DNA from 3 places in the Streptomyces sp. TAA204 genome. Region 2 is predicted to be linked to each of the others. Evidence: riboswitches for the same ligand, from Rfam matches in the RefSeq annotation. Region 2 holds a riboswitch; each other region holds the start of a gene.

Region 1 (5,387 bases), on a different contig from region 2:
TGGACGAGCCCACGAGCGGCCTCGACCCGGCCACGGCCTCCGCGCTCACGGCACGGCTCCGGACGCTTGTGAACGGCGGCGCCGGCATCCTGCTGCTCAGCCACGACCTGGCACTCGTACGTGAGTTGGCCACCCACGTGACGGTGCTGGAGCAGGGGCGTGCCGTGGAGGCAGGCCGGGTGCGTGAGGTTCTCGGTGCCGCGGAGCGCTCCGTACATCCGCTGACCCGCGGGCTCCTCTCGGCGGAGCGTGGCACCCGAACAGGCGACGTACCGCCGGCCAACCCGCCGGAATCCCTCACGAGCGAGGGCGTCACCGCCCATGACGTGGCCGTCCGACGGCGGGGAGGCCGGGATCTGCTGACCGGGCCGGTCACCATGTCCTTCCCGCCGGGCAGCACGACCGCCCTCATCGGGCCGTCCGGCTCCGGAAAGACGACCTTCGCACGGCTGCTGGCCGGGCTCACTCCTGCGACCGACGGCGAACTGGGACGGGACGGCAACGCCGTGCCCCGCCGCATCGAAGCGCGAAGTCCCCAGCAGCGCCGGGCCGTTCAGTACGTGCACCAGAGCAGCTCCGAGTCGTTCGAGGCCGGCCGGCCGCTCCTCGGACAACTCGCCGCGACGGGGCGGCTCCTGCGCTCGATGACTCCGGTGGCCGCCGAAGCAGAAACGCGAAGTACCGCGGATCTGCTGGGTTTGGAGGAGGAGTTGCTGGACCGGGTACCCGGCCGACTCTCCGGCGGTCAGCTGCAGCGCTGCGCGCTCGTGCGGGCCCTGCTGGCACGCCCGGCGCTCCTCGTGTGCGACGAGGCGACCTCGGCGCTGGATGTCATCTCGCGCGAGCGCGTGCTGGGTGCCCTGCCCGGCCTGCTGGCACCCGCCCGCACCGCCCTGCTGTTCATCAGCCACGACCTCGACTCCGTACACCGACTGACCCACAGGGTGGCGGTCTTCGAGGCCGGACGCTGCGTTCAGCAGGGCACGGTCGCGGATTTCTTCCACGCCCCGTCCTCCGGGGCTCCCGCAGACATGGTGCGTGCAGCCGGGGGACGCAGCTGCGCGGTACGCGGTCGATCGGGTCGGGCGGAAAGCAGCTGACAACCAGTCACAACGCACCTGGCCGGAACGGAGTTCGAGCACTCCGAAGACACCGGATCACGGCTCCACTCATTATTAGGTTAGCCTAACCTAATTAATTCAATCCCCGGGTGGCCGTACGCCTCTCCGACCGTGCAACTGGAGAACTTGGATGCGCCCCTTCCGCACCCGCGCCACAGAGCCCACGCCCGCCGAACACGTCCGGTCGATCTTGGCTTCGTCCCATTCGATGACGGTGATGAGCGACGGCTCCCATGCCGAGGTGCACCGCATCGACGACGCGGAGGCGACCGGCGGCATCCACCTTCACGCACCGCCGGAGAGTCCTGCCGCCAGGGGTGAGATGCGCATCCCCGCGAGGCTCGAACTCACCGATATCGCGCCCACACCGGTGCGGGACCGGCTGCGGGCCCGTGTCACCGTCACCGGACTGCTGGCAGCCGCGTTCGACAGCGAAGCCAGGAGCACATGCATGGAGTTCGGCCAGGCGGTGCTCGAAGACTCCCGCGCACGCTCGTACGTGACGCTCGACGCGCTCCAGGAGACAACCCCCGACCCCTTGGCCGCCCGCGAAGCCGCCACGCTGACGCACCTTCTGGACGGCCACGGCGAATCCGTTCCCCTGCTGCTGCGTCTCGTGCGACCGCGGCCCGAGCGGGGCATTCTGCGTGCTGTTCCTGTGGCCCTGGACCGCTACGGCCTGACGCTGCGCCTCGAATATCCGAACGCCCATCGCGACGCCCGGCTGCCGTTCACTGCTCCCGTGACCGACCCCGAGCAGGCCGACTCCCGGATTCAAGCCCTCCTGGACGCCGCCCGCCGCGCCTCCCACTCCGACCATCTGCTGGCCTGATCACCAACGGCCGGAGCCCGTCGCGTCCCGATCCACACGTGGCGTTGAAGACCCGCCCGGACGGACCGGAGCCTCGGTTCGCGGGTCTTCGAGCCGGTGACGAAAGTGGCTCATCGCCCCCGATCACGGGGCGGCGAAGCGCCGCGGCGGTTCCCGGCAAGCCCCCGGCGAGGCGGCGTGATGAGGTGCAGGCCGAGGATCTCCGGCCGCGGGGCGACGCCGGGGCCGCCCGCCCGCACCCAGGCGGAGACGTCCTCGGTCGCGTCCGGGCTGTTGACCAGCCCCAGCCAGACGGGTCGGGCGCCGGCAGCACGGCCCTCGGCGGAAGGCTGTACGACGATGACGTTGGCCTGGTCGCACACGTCCAGACAGTCGGAGACCCGGACAGGCGCCTCCTCACGCAGGCGAGCCGTCTGCGCCGTGTGATCCAGTCCGGTCACCTTGGGGCTGCCGCAGCAGCAGTCCCGGCACACGACGATCCGGCACGGAGCAGGGTTGAACGTCTGCGCTGCCTCCGCTTCGCCGGATGCCTCATCGACCGCTGCCTCGGGCACGTCGAACCGTCCCTCTCTCCGGGGAGATCCGCCCCGGTACGTCGAGGAGGCGACCGCGTGAGTCTCCTGGCTCTCGGGTCATTGCTCGTCCCCGCCTTCCCACCCGCCTGGGCAGTGGCCTGTCGGGGATCCGCTCACCGATCACAGTGGCGGGACCGCGCCGGATTCACACCGGCTTCCTCGGACCGCCGTCGCCATGTCAACGGTCATCATTCCATCCGGATGTGGTCCACTCCAGTGGGCCCGGGCGGCACCGCTGAGCACCCGGTCGTTCCGGGGCCCGCGAGGGGCGGTGTTCCGTCCTGGCTCTCTGCGCCATACTCTGAAACAGCAGCTGGTTCGTCCTGCCCGCCAGGCAGGCACGTCGTAAGAGGGAACCCGGTGGGAATCCGGGACTGCCCCGCAGCGGTGAGTGGGAACGACCGCCGTCATGAGCACTGGGCCCCCAGGGCCCGGGAAGCGACGGCCAGTAGGAATCCGCCTTCGAAAGCGGACGTGCCCGCAAGTCCGAAGACCTGCCCGTTGCCCGCGCGTGACCCATCACGTGCGGTTGTCCCAGTGGCCTCGAGGGCGGGTCGGCGACCACAACGTCAGACGGACAACTGCGTGCATGCGCAGGTGGACTGTTCAACCCTCCGTCTGGTGCGGCTTCCTTCGCGCTCTCCTGTCACAGGGACTCGTCCGAATCGTTCGCGAAGGAGAATTCGTGACAGCGAAGTCCGCAGCCGCGGCAGCACGGCCCACCGTGTACGGCTTCCCCCGTCAGGGCCAGAACCGGGAACTGAAGAAGGCCATCGAGGGCTACTGGAAGGGCCGCGTCACCGCGGACTCCCTCCGGGATACCGCAGCGGGCCTGCGCCGCTCCAACTGGCAGTTGCTGGCCGGCGCCGGCATCGACGAGGTCCCGACCGGGGACTTCTCCTACTACGACCACGTCCTGGACACCAGCGTCATGGTCGGCGCCGTCCCCGAGCGCCACCGCTCCGCCGTCACCGCGGACACCCTCGACGGGTACTTCGCCATGGCCCGCGGCACGCAGGAAGTGGCACCGCTGGAGATGACCAAGTGGTTCGACACCAACTACCACTACCTGGTCCCCGAGCTCGGCCCCGACACCGAATTCACCGCCGACAGCACCAAGCAGGTCGCCGAGTTCAAGGAAGCCCTCGCCCTCGGTCACACGCCGCGGCCCGTCCTGGTCGGCCCCGTCACGTACCTGCTGCTGTCCAAGCCCGCGCCGGGTGTCGCCGCCGACTTCGACCCCCTGACACTCCTTGACCGGCTGCTGCCCGTCTACGCGGAGGTCCTCGCGGATCTGCGTGCGGCCGGAGCGGGATGGGTGCAGCTGGACGAGCCGGCCCTCGTCCAGGACCGCACCGCCGCCGAACTGAACGCGGCGTCCCGCGCCTACCGTGACCTCGGCGCCCTTGCGGACCGTCCGAAGCTGCTGGTCGCCTCGTACTTCGACCGCCTGGGAGAGGCCCTGCCGGTCCTGGCCAAGGCACCGGTGGAGGGTCTGGCGATCGACTTCACCGAGGCCGCCGCCGCGAACCTCGACGATCTGGCCTCCGCCGGCGGACTGTCCGGCAAGCGCCTGGTCGCCGGCGTCGTCAACGGACGCAACATCTGGATCAACAACCTCGAGAAGTCGCTCTCCACCCTCGGCACCCTGCTCGGACTCGCCGACCGGGTCGATGTGGCCGCGTCCTGCTCGCTGCTGCACGTCCCGATCGACACGGGCGCCGAGCGGGACATCGACCCGCAGGTCCTGCGCTGGCTCGCCTTCGCACGGCAGAAGGCGAACGAGGTCGCCGTCCTCGCCAAGGGCCTCGCCGGCGGCACCGACTCCATCACAGCGGACCTGACCGCCAACCGGGCCGACCTGGCGTCCCGTGCGGGCTCGGCCATCACCCACGATCCCGCGGTGCGGGCCAGGGCAGGGGCGATCACCGACGCCGACGGACGCCGTTCCCAGCCCTACACCCAACGCGCGAAGGCCCAGCGGGACCACCTGAAGCTGCCGCTGCTGCCGACGACCACGATCGGATCGTTCCCGCAGACGTCCGAACTGCGCACCGCACGCGCCGACTTGCGGAAGGGCAGGATCGACACCGCGGGTTACGAGGACCGCATCAAGGAAGAGATCCAGCAGGTGCTCTCCTTCCAGGAGAACGCCGGGATCGACGTCCTGGTGCACGGCGAGCCCGAACGCAACGACATGGTGCAGTACTTCGCCGAGCAGCTCACCGGCTACCTCGCCACGCAGCAGGGATGGGTGCAGTCGTACGGCACCCGCTACGTGCGGCCTCCGATCCTGGCCGGTGACATCTCCCGTCCGGAGCCGATGACGGTGCCGTGGACGACGTACGCCCAGTCACTCACGCAGCGCCCCGTCAAGGGGATGCTCACCGGTCCCGTCACCATGCTGGCCTGGTCGTTCGTCCGCGACGACCAGCCGCTGGGTGACACCGCACGGCAGGTCGCCCTCGCTCTGCGCGACGAGGTCCAGGACCTCGAAGCGGCGGGGACGTCGGTCATCCAGGTCGACGAGCCCGCGCTGCGCGAGACCCTGCCGCTGCGCGCCGCGAACCGTCCGGCCTACCTGGAGTGGGCGACGGAGTCCTTCCGGCTCAGCACCAGCGGGGTGCGTCCGGCCACGCAGATCCACACGCACATGTGCTACGCCGAGTTCGGCGACATCATTCAGGCCATCGACGACATCGATGCCGACGTCATCAGCCTGGAGGCAGCCCGGTCGCACATGCAGGTGGCCCGCGAACTCGCAGCACACGGCTACCCCCGCGAAGCCGGTCCCGGCGTCTACGACATCCACTCGCCCCGCGTCCCCGGCGCGGAGGAGGCAGCAACACTGCTGCGCAA
Region 2 (5,387 bases):
TCTTCTCCAGCGACCCGAAGGTGGGCTTCTTCCAGCAGCGCTCCGACTTCCAGGCGGCCATCGACAGGGGTGAGGTGCTCCCGCCGGCCAAGAGCATGAGCGACATGCAGACCATCGTGACCAACTCCACCGTGGACGGCGTGCTGGCCGCGCTCTTCGCCGTACTGGTGATCGTGGTGATCGCGGACGCCGGACGCACGTGCGTCAGGGCCCTGCGCGACCCGGCCTCCGCCACGCTGAACGAGACGCCGTACGAGGAGTCCAAGCTCGTCGCACCGGCCGGCCTCATCCCCGACAAGGAGGAGAAGGCCGAACTGGCGGCGGTGGGCGCGGGCGGTTCCGGCCCCGGGTCCGGGGAGACGGCGGGCGGCTCCGGGACGCGGGAGGAGCCGTGACCCGGCAACTGCTGCGCGGCGCACGCTGGGTCCGCTGGTACGTGCGCGAACTGACCGACGAGAGCGCCTACGACCGGTACGTGGAGCACCTGCGCAAGCACGACCCGGACGCGCGGGTACCCAGCCGGCGGGAGTTCGAGCGGCAGCGCACGGACGCCCGCGACAACGACCCCCGAGGAGGGTTCCGCTGCTGCTGACGTGTGCACCGCGGACGCGGGACGCAGACGCGGGAGGAGCCTCACGAGGAGCGCACGAGGAGCCGTCCGCCCCGAGGGGCGGGCGGCTCCTCCGCCGTTGTCGGTGGGATACGGCAGACTCCCGCACATGGACCTCACGATCAGACGCCCACGGCCCGACGAGCTGGAGACCGTCGGCGAGCTGACGGCACGTGCCTACCTCGAGGACGGCCTGCTGGACTTCGGCGAGAGAGACCCGTATCTGGAGCATCTGCGCGCCGCCCGCCACCGCGCCGAGCACGCCGAGATGTTCGTGGCGGCCGACGCCGGCTCGGACCTCGTGCTGGGCTCGGTTGCCTTCGCGTCGTACGGCGGGACGTACGCGGAGATCGCCCGGCCGGGAGAGGGCGAGTTCCGCATGCTGGCCGTCCGGCCCGGCAGCCGGGGAAGGGGAGTCGGCGAGGCCCTGGTGCGGACATGCGCGGAACGCGCGCGTGAACTCGGCCTGAGGCGGCTGGTGCTCTCCAGCCACCCGCGGATGCTGTCCGCCCACCGGCTCTACGGGCGGCTGGGGTTCGCGCGCACACCCGATCGGGACTGGCACCCGCTGCCGCTCCTCGCGCTGATCACCTTCGCTCTGGAGCTGTGAGACTTCACTCTCGTCCGGCACAAGATGTGGTGTCGTCTGTCGTTGGCCGCCACCAGATGTATGGTGGTGCTGGCTGCCATGCAGGGGAATCCGGTGCGAGTCCGGAACTGTCCCGCAACGGTGTGCGATGTGCTGTTCCCCGTGCCGGGAGCCGGACGTCGCAAGTCCGAGTGCCTGCCGGCGGCGTAGACGACGTCCGGGTCCCGAGGGATGGACCGGTGGACGCTGGAAGGTGTGCCGCCGCCCGCTGCGGCATGCCCGAACGCCCCGCCGTGTGCGCTCGCCCCGGGTCCCATCCGAGCGAGGGAGAGCACACCCCGTGACCATCGCATCCGCCGAAACCGCCACCCCGCGCGGTGACTTCGGCGCCCCTGACGCCTCCGGCGCATCCAGAGCCGCAGGAGGAACCACAGAGGCAGAAGGGGCCACCGGCGCCGCCGACGGCCCGCACACGGGCACGCAGCCCGCCACACAGCCCGCCGCGCCGGGCTCGCGGACTCTGCTGGACACCCTGACCGAGCTGTCCGCCGACCTGCCCGGCACCGACCCGGAGAGGGTCGCCTCCGCCGTGCTCCGCGGCCGTCAACAGGGCAGCAGCGAAGCCGAGTTGCGGGCGCTCGCGGCGGAGGAGGCGGCCGGGCTCATCGGGGAGGAGCCCGCCCACTCGCGGCTCGCCGCCCGTCTCCTCACGCTCGCCGTCCGGGAGGAGGCCCGCGGGCAGGGCGCCACCTCCTTCTCGGCGTCCGTCGCCACCGGCCACCGCGAGGGCCTGATCTCGGACGGTACGGCCGCGTTCGTACGGACGCACGCTGAGCGACTCGACGCCCTGGCGGAAGCGGCGACGGCCGAAGGGGCGGACGACCGCTTCGGATACTTCGGGCTGCGCACGGTCCACTCGCGCTACCTGCTTCGCCACCCCACGACCCGACGGGTGACCGAGACGCCGCAGCACTTCCTGCTGCGCGTGGCATGCGGACTGGCGGCGGACGGCTCGGACGCGGCCGTCGACGAGGTCGCCGAGCTGTACCGGCTGACCAGCTCTCTGGCCTACCTCCCCTCCTCCCCCACGCTCTTCAACTCCGGTACCCGGCACGCCCAGATGTCGTCCTGCTATCTGCTGGACTCGCCCCTGGACGAGCTGGACTCGATCTACCAGCGCTACCAGGAGGTCGCGCGGCTCTCCAAGCACGCCGGCGGCATCGGCCTGTCCTGGTCCCGCATCCGGGCGCGCGGTTCGCTGATCCGGGGGACCAACGGGCACTCGGGCGGCATCGTCCCGTTCCTGCGCACCCTGGACTCCTCGGTCGCGGCGGTGAACCAGGGCGGCCGGCGCAAGGGCGCGGCGTGCGTCTATCTGGAGACCTGGCACGCCGACGTCGAGGAGTTCCTGGAGCTGCGCGACAACACCGGTGAGGAAGCCCGGCGGACGCACAACCTCAACCTCGCGCACTGGGTTCCGGACGAGTTCATGCGCCGCGTGGAGGCCGACGGCGACTGGTCGCTCTTCTCTCCCTCACAGGTGCCGGAGCTGACCGACCTGTGGGGCGACGCGTTCGACGACGCCTACCGGCGGGCCGAGTCCGAGGGGCGCTTCGTCAAGCGGGTGCCGGCCCGGCAGCTCTATGCCCGCATGATGCGCACCCTGGCGCAGACCGGGAACGGCTGGATGACGTTCAAGGACACCGCCAACCGCACCGCCAACCAGACGGCCGAGCCCGGCAGCATCGTCCACTCCTCGAATCTGTGCACCGAGATCCTGGAGGTCACCGACGACTCGGAGACGGCGGTGTGCAACCTCGGCTCCGTCAACCTCGCGGCGCATCTGGGCGAGGACGGCGAGATGGACTGGGAGCGCCTGGACGCCACCGTCCGTACGGCCGTGACCTTCCTCGACAGGGTTGTGGACGTCAACTTCTACCCGACCGGGGCGGCCCGGCGTTCCAACTCCCGCTGGCGCCCCGTCGGTCTGGGCGTGATGGGGCTGCAGGACGTCCTCTTCCGCAGGCGCCTGCGCTTCGACTCGGACGCGGCACGGGAGCTGTCCGCACGCATCAGCGAACGCATCATGCTCGCGGCCTACGAGACCAGCGCCGAACTCGCCGAGCGGCACGGCCCGTTCGGCTCCTGGACTAAGACCCGTACGGCGCGCGGCGTGCTGCACCCCGACCACTATCCGCGGGCCGTTCATGCCTGGCCGGAGCGCTGGGCGGCGCTGCGTGCCCGCATCGCGCGGAGCGGCATGCGCAACTCGCTGCTGCTCGCCGTCGCACCGACGGCCACGATCGCGGCGATCGCGGGTGTGTACGAGTGCATCGAGCCGCAGGTCTCCAACCTCTTCAAGCGCGAGACGCTGAGCGGCGAGTTCCTCCAGGTGAACGCCTACCTGGTGGAGGATCTCAAACGGCTGGGGCTGTGGGACGAACGTGCGCGCGAGGCACTGCGTGAGACGTCCGGATCGGTGCAGGACCTGGAGTGGCTCCCCGACGAGATCCGCGGGCTCTACCGCACCGCCTGGGAGCTTCCGCAGCGCGCCCTGATCGACATGGCCGCGGCCCGCACGCCGTATCTCGACCAGAGCCAGTCCCTGAACCTGTTCATGGCGGCTCCCACGATCGGCAAGCTCTCCTCGATGTACGCCTACGCCTGGAAAAGCGGCATCAAGACCACCTACTACCTGCGTTCACGGCCTGCCACACGCATCGCCCGCGCCGCCGGCACCCCGGCCCCCGACCCCGCCCTCACACACGTCCTCACCGAAGCCGGCGGCGGCCCGGACGGCGCAGGGGACGGCGCGACGAACGGCGCGACCGCGCCGGTGACCGAGGCCGCCGCCTGCTCCCTGGAGAACCCCGAGACCTGCGAGGCATGCCAGTGATGACCAGCGCACGCACCGACACCACCGCCGCGGGGACCAGCACCGCCGGGAACCTGCTGGACCCCGGTTTCGAGCTGACCCTGCGCCCCATGCGCTATCCCGGCTTCTACGACCGCTACCGCGACGCCATCAAGAACACCTGGACCGTGGAGGAGGTCGACCTCCACTCCGACGTCGCCGACCTCGCGAAACTCACGCCCGGCGAGCAGCACATGATCAGCCGTCTCGTGGCCTTCTTCGCCACGGGTGACTCGATCGTGGCGAACAACCTCGTACTGTCGCTCTACAAGCACATCAACTCCCCCGAGGCGCGCCTGTATCTCTCGCGGCAGCTCTTCGAAGAGGCCGTGCACGTCCAGTTCTATCTGACGCTCCTGGACACCTATCTGCCCGACGTCGACGAACGCGCCGAGGCGTTCGCGGCGGTGGAGAACATCCCCTCCATCCGCGAGAAGGCGCAGTTCTGCTTCCGCTGGATGGACGCGCTGGAGGGCGGCGAGGGCGAGGGGAGAGTCGACCGGCTGGTCAGCATGGCCGACCGGCGGCGGTTCCTGCTCAATCTGATCTGCTTCGCCGCCTGCATCGAGGGGCTGTTCTTCTACGGCGCGTTCGCCTATGTCTACTGGTTCCGCTCCCGGGGCCTGCTGCACGGGCTGGCCACGGGCACCAACTGGGTCTTCCGCGACGAGTCGATGCACATGTCCTTCGCCTTCGACGTCGTGGACACCGTCCGCGAGGAGGAACCCGAACTCTTCGACACGGAGCTGGAGAAGGAGGTGACGGCGATGCTGGAGGAGGCCGTGGAGGCGGAGCTGCAGTTCGCCCGTGACCTGTGCGGCGACGGGATGCCGGGGATGAACACCGAGTCGATGCGGGAGTACCTGCGGGCCGTCGCCGACCAGCGGCTCGTCCGGCTGGGCTTCCCGGCCCGCTACGGCGCGCGCAACCCGTTCTCCTTCATGGAACTGCAGAACGTGCAGGAGCTGACGAACTTCTTCGAGCGGCGCGCCTCGGCCTATCAGGTCGCCGTGGAGGGGTCTGTCTCCTTCGACGACGACTTCTGAACGGGGTTCTCTCCGCACCGGCCCCGGACACGGAGGGGGGCCGCGCTGTCGGCGCGGCCCCCCTGGTCGTGCGTGCGGTCAGCCGGACGGGCCGGTCAGCAGCCGCCGCAGTTGTAGAACGTGACGTCCCAGTGGTTGCTCTCGTCGAAGTAGATGTTCCCCGACCCGGCCTCCCACTTGCTGCCGCCGATGGAGGTGAAGGTGTTCTTGATGTAGTTGCTCAGGCAG
Region 3 (5,387 bases), on a different contig from region 2:
CATCGCTGTTGCGCTCGATGAGCACAGACCAGTCGGGTGAGGATGAAGGCAGTCCCAGGCCGAGGAAGTTCGCGGACGCCATCAGATAGAGCACACCGGAGAAGCGGGCACCTGCGTCGGTGGCGAGCGGCCCGGTCAACTCGCGGGTGAGGTGGCGCAGATGGACGTACACCCAGCCGCGTCCTTGCATCCGCAGTGCCTCGACGACGGTGCGGCATCCGGGGTCCAGCGCCGCGGCTCGCACCAGCCTGGCGACGGAGGGAACCTGAAGCGCCGCCGTGACCGCGATCAGCCAGGCCCAGCTGGAGCGTCCGGTGGCCGCCAGTGTCAGAAGGATCATCAGGCCGGGCAGCGCCAGCGCCAGGTCGAGGGCGCGCATGACCGTCTCGTCCAGCCAGCGCCGCGTCCCCGCGGCCAGCAGCCCGAGCGGTACCGCGATCACGTAACTCAGCAACAAGGCCGCCAGCGTCCCGCCGATGACCGAGGAACCGCCGTGGAGCACCAGCGAGAGCACGTCGCGGTCCAGCACGTCGGTGCCCAACGGGTGCCCGGGGCCGGGAGGTTGGGATGGCAGCGCGACAGAACCCGGTGGCGGGTCACCGGAGCCCGCCATGAACGGGCCGATCAGGGCCAAAAGCAACGGCAGGCTGAGCAACACGCCGGCCAGGAGGTCGGCCGTCGTGAGTCCCTGGCGGATGCGGGGACGGTTTCTCCGCAGGGAGGAGGCGGCTTCCGGTTGGGTCATGCCAACGCCTCCTTGCGAGGCGCCAGCCGTTGGGAGACGAGGTCGCCGGCGAGATTGACCACGACGACGGTGCCCGCGAACAGCAGGGCGTAGGACTGCACTTGAGGCGTGTCACGATTCTGCACGGCCTGGATGAAACCCGTGCCGACGCCCTGGACGCTGAAGAGGGACTCGACGATCAGCGCTCCGCCCAGAAGCCCCTCGACACAGCGGGCGAACTGCTGGCTCGCGGCCGCCAGCGCGTTGGGCAGCACGTGGCGCAGCACGACCCGCCGCTCCGGCAGCCCCAGCAGCCGCAGATGCTCGGCAGGGGGACTGCCCCGCTGCTCGGCGACGCCGACGCGTATCTGCCGTGCCAGATCACACAGTTGGCGGGCGGTCAGCACGAGCACGGGCAGTACCAGCACACTCGGCTGTGCCAGCAGGCCCACCCCGTCAAGGCCGGCGGCAGTCGCGGGCAGCAGACCCGCGGCCACGGACAGCGAGGCGATCAGCAGCATCGCCAGGACGAACTCCGGTACGGAATGCAGCAGCAGCGTCGCCGTGTTGAGAGCCCGGTCCAGACGGGTGCCCTCCCGCAGCCCCGAGATGACGCCCAGCAGCGGCGCCAGGACCGTCACCAGCGCGAGGGCCGGCAGGGCGAGTACGACCGAGACCGAAAGACGCCGTCCGATCTCGTCCCCCACCGGAAGGCCCGTCACCAGCGAACGGCCCGGATCACCCGCGAGCAGCGAGCCGAGCCAGTGCCAGAACCGCTGCCACGCCGGCTCGTCCAGGCCGAGCCGCTCCCGCAGCGCCGCCGCCTGCTGCGGGCTTCCGTGATCCCCCTGGAGCACGTCGGCCGTGTCACCGGGCACCAGGGAATCCAGCGCGAAGACCACCACGAGCGCGAAGAAGCACTGCCCGAGAGCCAGCGCGCTCCTGCGCACGGCATACCGGTGCAACGTCAGCCCAGTTCGACGTCGTCGAAACGGGCCCAGAAATGGGAGTTCGGGACGGCCGAACGCAAGCCCTTGACCGACGCGGAGACTCCGTCGTGCGCGTCCGAGAACCCCCACACGAGCATGCCGGAGTCGTCATGCGCGATGCGCTGCGCCCGGTGCAGGAGCCCCAGCCGTTCCTTCTCGTCCCGCGTGGAGCGCGCACGGTCCATCAGCTCGTCGAAACGCCCGGAATCGAATCCGGTGAGGTTCCGGGCGGCGCCGCTGCGCATCCGCTGCTGGAGGAAGTCCGAAACGGGCAGCGTGGAGGTCGTGTTGAGGGCAGCGACCCCCTTCTCCTTGATCTCGCTGAAGTAGGTCGTGGAGGCACGCTTGCGGGGCGTGACGTGCAGGCCGATGTCCTCCAGTTGTCGCGCGATGAGGGTGGAGGCCGAATCCCACGAGGCGTCGACCGTGCTGGTCTCCAGCGTGAAGGAGAGCCCCTTGGCACCGGCCTCGCGCACCAGGCCCTTCGCGCGCTCCACATCCCGCTCACGCTGGGGCAGTTCCGGCGGGTAGCCCCGCAGGCCCTTGCCGAACAGGTCGTTGCCTGCGGTGCCCCGGCCCGCCAGCGCCACCCGAACCAGCGCCTCCCTGTCGACGCCCAGCAGCAGTGCCTCCACGAGCTTCGGGTCGTCGAAGGGGGCACGGCCGGTACGCAGCAGCACCTGTTGAGCAGTGGCCTGCCGGGACGTCAACACGCGCACACCGTCGGTCCGTTCGAGGCGGTCGATGAAAGCCCCGGAGATGTCGGCCGCGTACTGCACCTGTCCGGACAGCAGCGCGTTCACGCGCGCCGACTCCTCGTTGACGGGGACGATCTCCAGGTCGTTGATCCGGGGAGGTCCGGCCCAGTGCCCCTTCCACCGCACGAAGTGCGCTATGCCTCCGGGCCTGAACCCGGCATAGCGGAAGGGTCCCGAACCCACAGGCCGGCGGAAGCTGGTGGTGCCCGCCGGGATGATCTCCGTGCCGGGCCCGGCGAACGCGGTGGGGAACTCGAAGTCCGGACGCTTCAGGACCAGTGTCACCTCGCGGGTGCCGGTGGCGCGGCTGTCGTCGAAGTCGATGGCGGACAGCAGCTGTTGGGACGGTGAACCGGTTCCCGGGTCCGCGGCGCGGCGGTAGCTGTAGAGCACGTCCTTCGCCGTCACCGGTTCGCCGTCGTGGAAGGAGGCCTTGCGGAGGCGTATGTGCCAGCGCCGGCCCGATGAGTCGCTCTCCCACGACTCCGCGAGGCGTGCCCGCACCGACATGTCGTCGTCGTACGTGGCGAGCGTGTCGAACAGCGCCTTCGCACGCGCCTGATCGACGAAGTTCGGCGCGACGTGCGGATCGAGCGTCTCCTGCGAGCCGCCGGCGGTGAACGCGGCACGGAAGCGGCCGGACTTCCCACCGTCCTCCGGCGGGCAGCCGGTGAGCAGCCCCGCGGCCGCCACTGCTCCGGCGCTTGTCATCACGGTGCGCCTGCTCGGTGCTGGGCCACTGGCTGCGCGTATCTCGGCACGACTCGGCATCGCGATCCTTCCCGGGGTGTCCTCGCCCCAGTCGGTGGACGGCGACGGGTCAGTCTCCTGACTCCCGGATCACCGCTCGCCCCTGCCTTCCAGCCCGTGCAACCACAGGCCGTGGCCTTGCTGGGGTCCGCTCCCCGGTCACAGTGGCGGGACCGTGCCGGAATCACACCGGCTTCCTGATCCCCGTCGCCCTGCCCCGCCATTGTGGCTCAGGACAAGTACGCACCGGCCGGTGGCATGGGTGCACGCGGCGTCTTCCGCGAACACGCCCGCCGTGGGCACCGTCACGAACCGGCTGACGGCAAGGCCGGGACGGCGCCCGGTAACGGGGCCGCGTTCGTCGGATGTGACGTACGTCATGCTGCCGCATGTCGCCCGGTTGGAACTCCGCCCTCTCTCAGCCCGACTACCTGCCGGCACCCCACGAGTGGGGACCGATGGGAGCACGGAGAGGAACACCATGGCGAACACGACGGCGGCCACGACGCAGTTGGAGGAGCCACCCTCCGGGACTCCGGCGTCCGGGACGGCGGACACGCGGTCCGGAACACGGGCGCTGCTGCTGCGCCTGCACTTCTACGCCGGCGTCTTCATCGCGCCGTTCCTGCTCGTCGCGGCCGTGACCGGTCTCTTCTATACGGCGATGCCTCAGGTGGAGAAGACGCTCTACCAGGACGAGTTGAAGGTGAGCCCCCGGGGCGAGCCGGACTCGCTGGCGGTTCAGGTGGCGGCGGCGAAGAAGGCTGCGCCGGACGGCTCCCTGGTCTCGGTGACGACCGGGCCCGGCCGCGAGGACAGCACCCGTGTCGTTTTCGAGGAGCCGGGGCTGAAGGAGGGGTACACGCGGACAGCCTTCGTCGACCCGTACGACCACTCGGTGCTGGGCACGCTGGAGACCTTCGGCCAGTGGCTGCCGGTCCGGGCGTGGTTCGACGATTTGCACCGCAACCTGCACCTGGGCGAGTTCGGTCGCAACTACAGTGAGATCGCGGCGAGTTGGCTGTGGGTGGAGGTCGCCGGGGGACTGGTGCTGTGGGTCGGGCTTCGTCGCTCGCGCCGCAGGCTGCGCCGCACCTTGCTGCCGGAGCAGTCGGCTCCTCCCGGGCGCCGGCGGGTGAGGTCCTGGCACGGCGCGGTCGGGCTGTGGGCGGCCGCGGGCCTGTTGGGCCTGTCCGCCACGGGGCTGACGTGGTCCGCCTACGCGGGGGCCAACATCACTCAGTTGCGGGAGCAGTTGAACAGTCCCACGCCGGAGGTCGCCGCCACCGTTTCGCACACTGACGGACCGGGGAAGCCGGACGGCCGGGACATCGGCTTCGACGGAGCCGTCCGCGAGGCGAGGGAGGCCGGACTCGGAGGCGTCCTGGACATCACGCCCCCCGCCGACAGCGGCAGTGCGTACGTCGTGAAGGAGAACACCCGTTCCTGGCCCGAGCGGCAGGACTCCGTCGCGGTCGCACCGGACTCCGGAGAGATCACCGCGACCCTCCGTTTCGACGACTACCCCCTGCTGGCGAAGCTGTCGCGCTGGGGCGTGGACGCGCACATGGGCCTGCTGTTCGGCCTGGTCAACCAGATCGTGCTGGCCCTTCTCGCCCTTGCGCTGATCGGAATGATCTTCTGGGGATACCGGATGTGGTGGCTGCGCCGCCCCACGCGCGGTGACGCCCCGACCGGGTGGCTGCCGCGGCCGGGACGCGCTCCGGCGCGCGGCGCGTGGCGGCGCATCCCCGGGAAGGTGCTGGCTCCGGGGGCTGTGGTGACGGCGCTGGTCGGGTACTGGCTGCCATGGTTCGGCATACCGCTGCTGCTGTTCCTCGTCGTGGATCTCGTGACGGGCCGGATTCGCCGGAACCAAGAGCCGGACGGCCGTCCTCGCGCTCAGAGCGCCGGCTCGGGCGGGTGAAGGTAGCGGCATCCGGGGCGGGGGTGCATCAGGAAGTCGTGGTGGGAGATGTTCCACGCGTATGCGCCCGCCAGTGCGAAGACGACCCTGTCGCCCGCCCGGAGTCCCGGTGCCGGCACGCCGCGGGCCAGGACGTCCTTGGGGGTGCACAACTGCCCGGTGAAGCTGACGTGGCCGCCCCGCGCGGCCGGACGGGGCAGAGGATGGGGCCAGCGCTCCACCGGGAGGACCTCGGCCGG

The links. Region 2 has a riboswitch for cobalamin ahead of H343_RS29705 (ribonucleoside-diphosphate reductase subunit alpha). Riboswitches for the same ligand answer to the same signal wherever they lie in the genome.
Region 1: linked by a shared signal. The riboswitch ahead of metE (5-methyltetrahydropteroyltriglutamate--homocysteine S-methyltransferase) and the one ahead of H343_RS29705 (ribonucleoside-diphosphate reductase subunit alpha) in region 2 are both predicted to bind cobalamin.
Region 3: linked by a shared signal. The riboswitch ahead of H343_RS0101315 (ABC transporter substrate-binding protein) and the one ahead of H343_RS29705 (ribonucleoside-diphosphate reductase subunit alpha) in region 2 are both predicted to bind cobalamin.

Annotation. Positions count from the first base shown of each region.
Region 1 is NZ_AUKW01000001.1:311,792-317,178, forward strand. Features, by position in the region: gene H343_RS28210 (ATP-binding cassette domain-containing protein) at 1-1,100, shown strand, start outside; gene H343_RS0101335 (DUF2470 domain-containing protein) at 1,252-1,953, shown strand; gene H343_RS28215 (hypothetical protein) at 2,064-2,432, opposite strand; cobalamin riboswitch at 2,547-2,734, opposite strand; cobalamin riboswitch at 2,826-3,044, shown strand; gene metE (5-methyltetrahydropteroyltriglutamate--homocysteine S-methyltransferase) at 3,214-5,387, shown strand, end outside.
Region 2 is NZ_AUKW01000004.1:109,461-114,847, forward strand. Features, by position in the region: gene H343_RS29700 (carbon starvation CstA family protein) at 1-395, shown strand, start outside; gene H343_RS0108810 (YbdD/YjiX family protein) at 392-592, shown strand; gene H343_RS0108815 (GNAT family N-acetyltransferase) at 720-1,220, shown strand; cobalamin riboswitch at 1,247-1,416, shown strand; gene H343_RS29705 (ribonucleoside-diphosphate reductase subunit alpha) at 1,720-4,095, shown strand; gene H343_RS0108825 (ribonucleotide-diphosphate reductase subunit beta) at 4,095-5,159, shown strand; gene H343_RS0108830 (hypothetical protein) at 5,255-5,387, opposite strand, start outside.
Region 3 is NZ_AUKW01000001.1:305,767-311,153, reverse strand. Features, by position in the region: gene H343_RS0101325 (ABC transporter permease subunit) at 1-745, opposite strand, end outside; gene H343_RS0101320 (ABC transporter permease) at 742-1,674, opposite strand; gene H343_RS0101315 (ABC transporter substrate-binding protein) at 1,692-3,182, opposite strand; cobalamin riboswitch at 3,273-3,457, opposite strand; gene H343_RS28205 (PepSY-associated TM helix domain-containing protein) at 3,703-5,148, shown strand; gene H343_RS0101305 (type III PLP-dependent enzyme) at 5,124-5,387, opposite strand, start outside.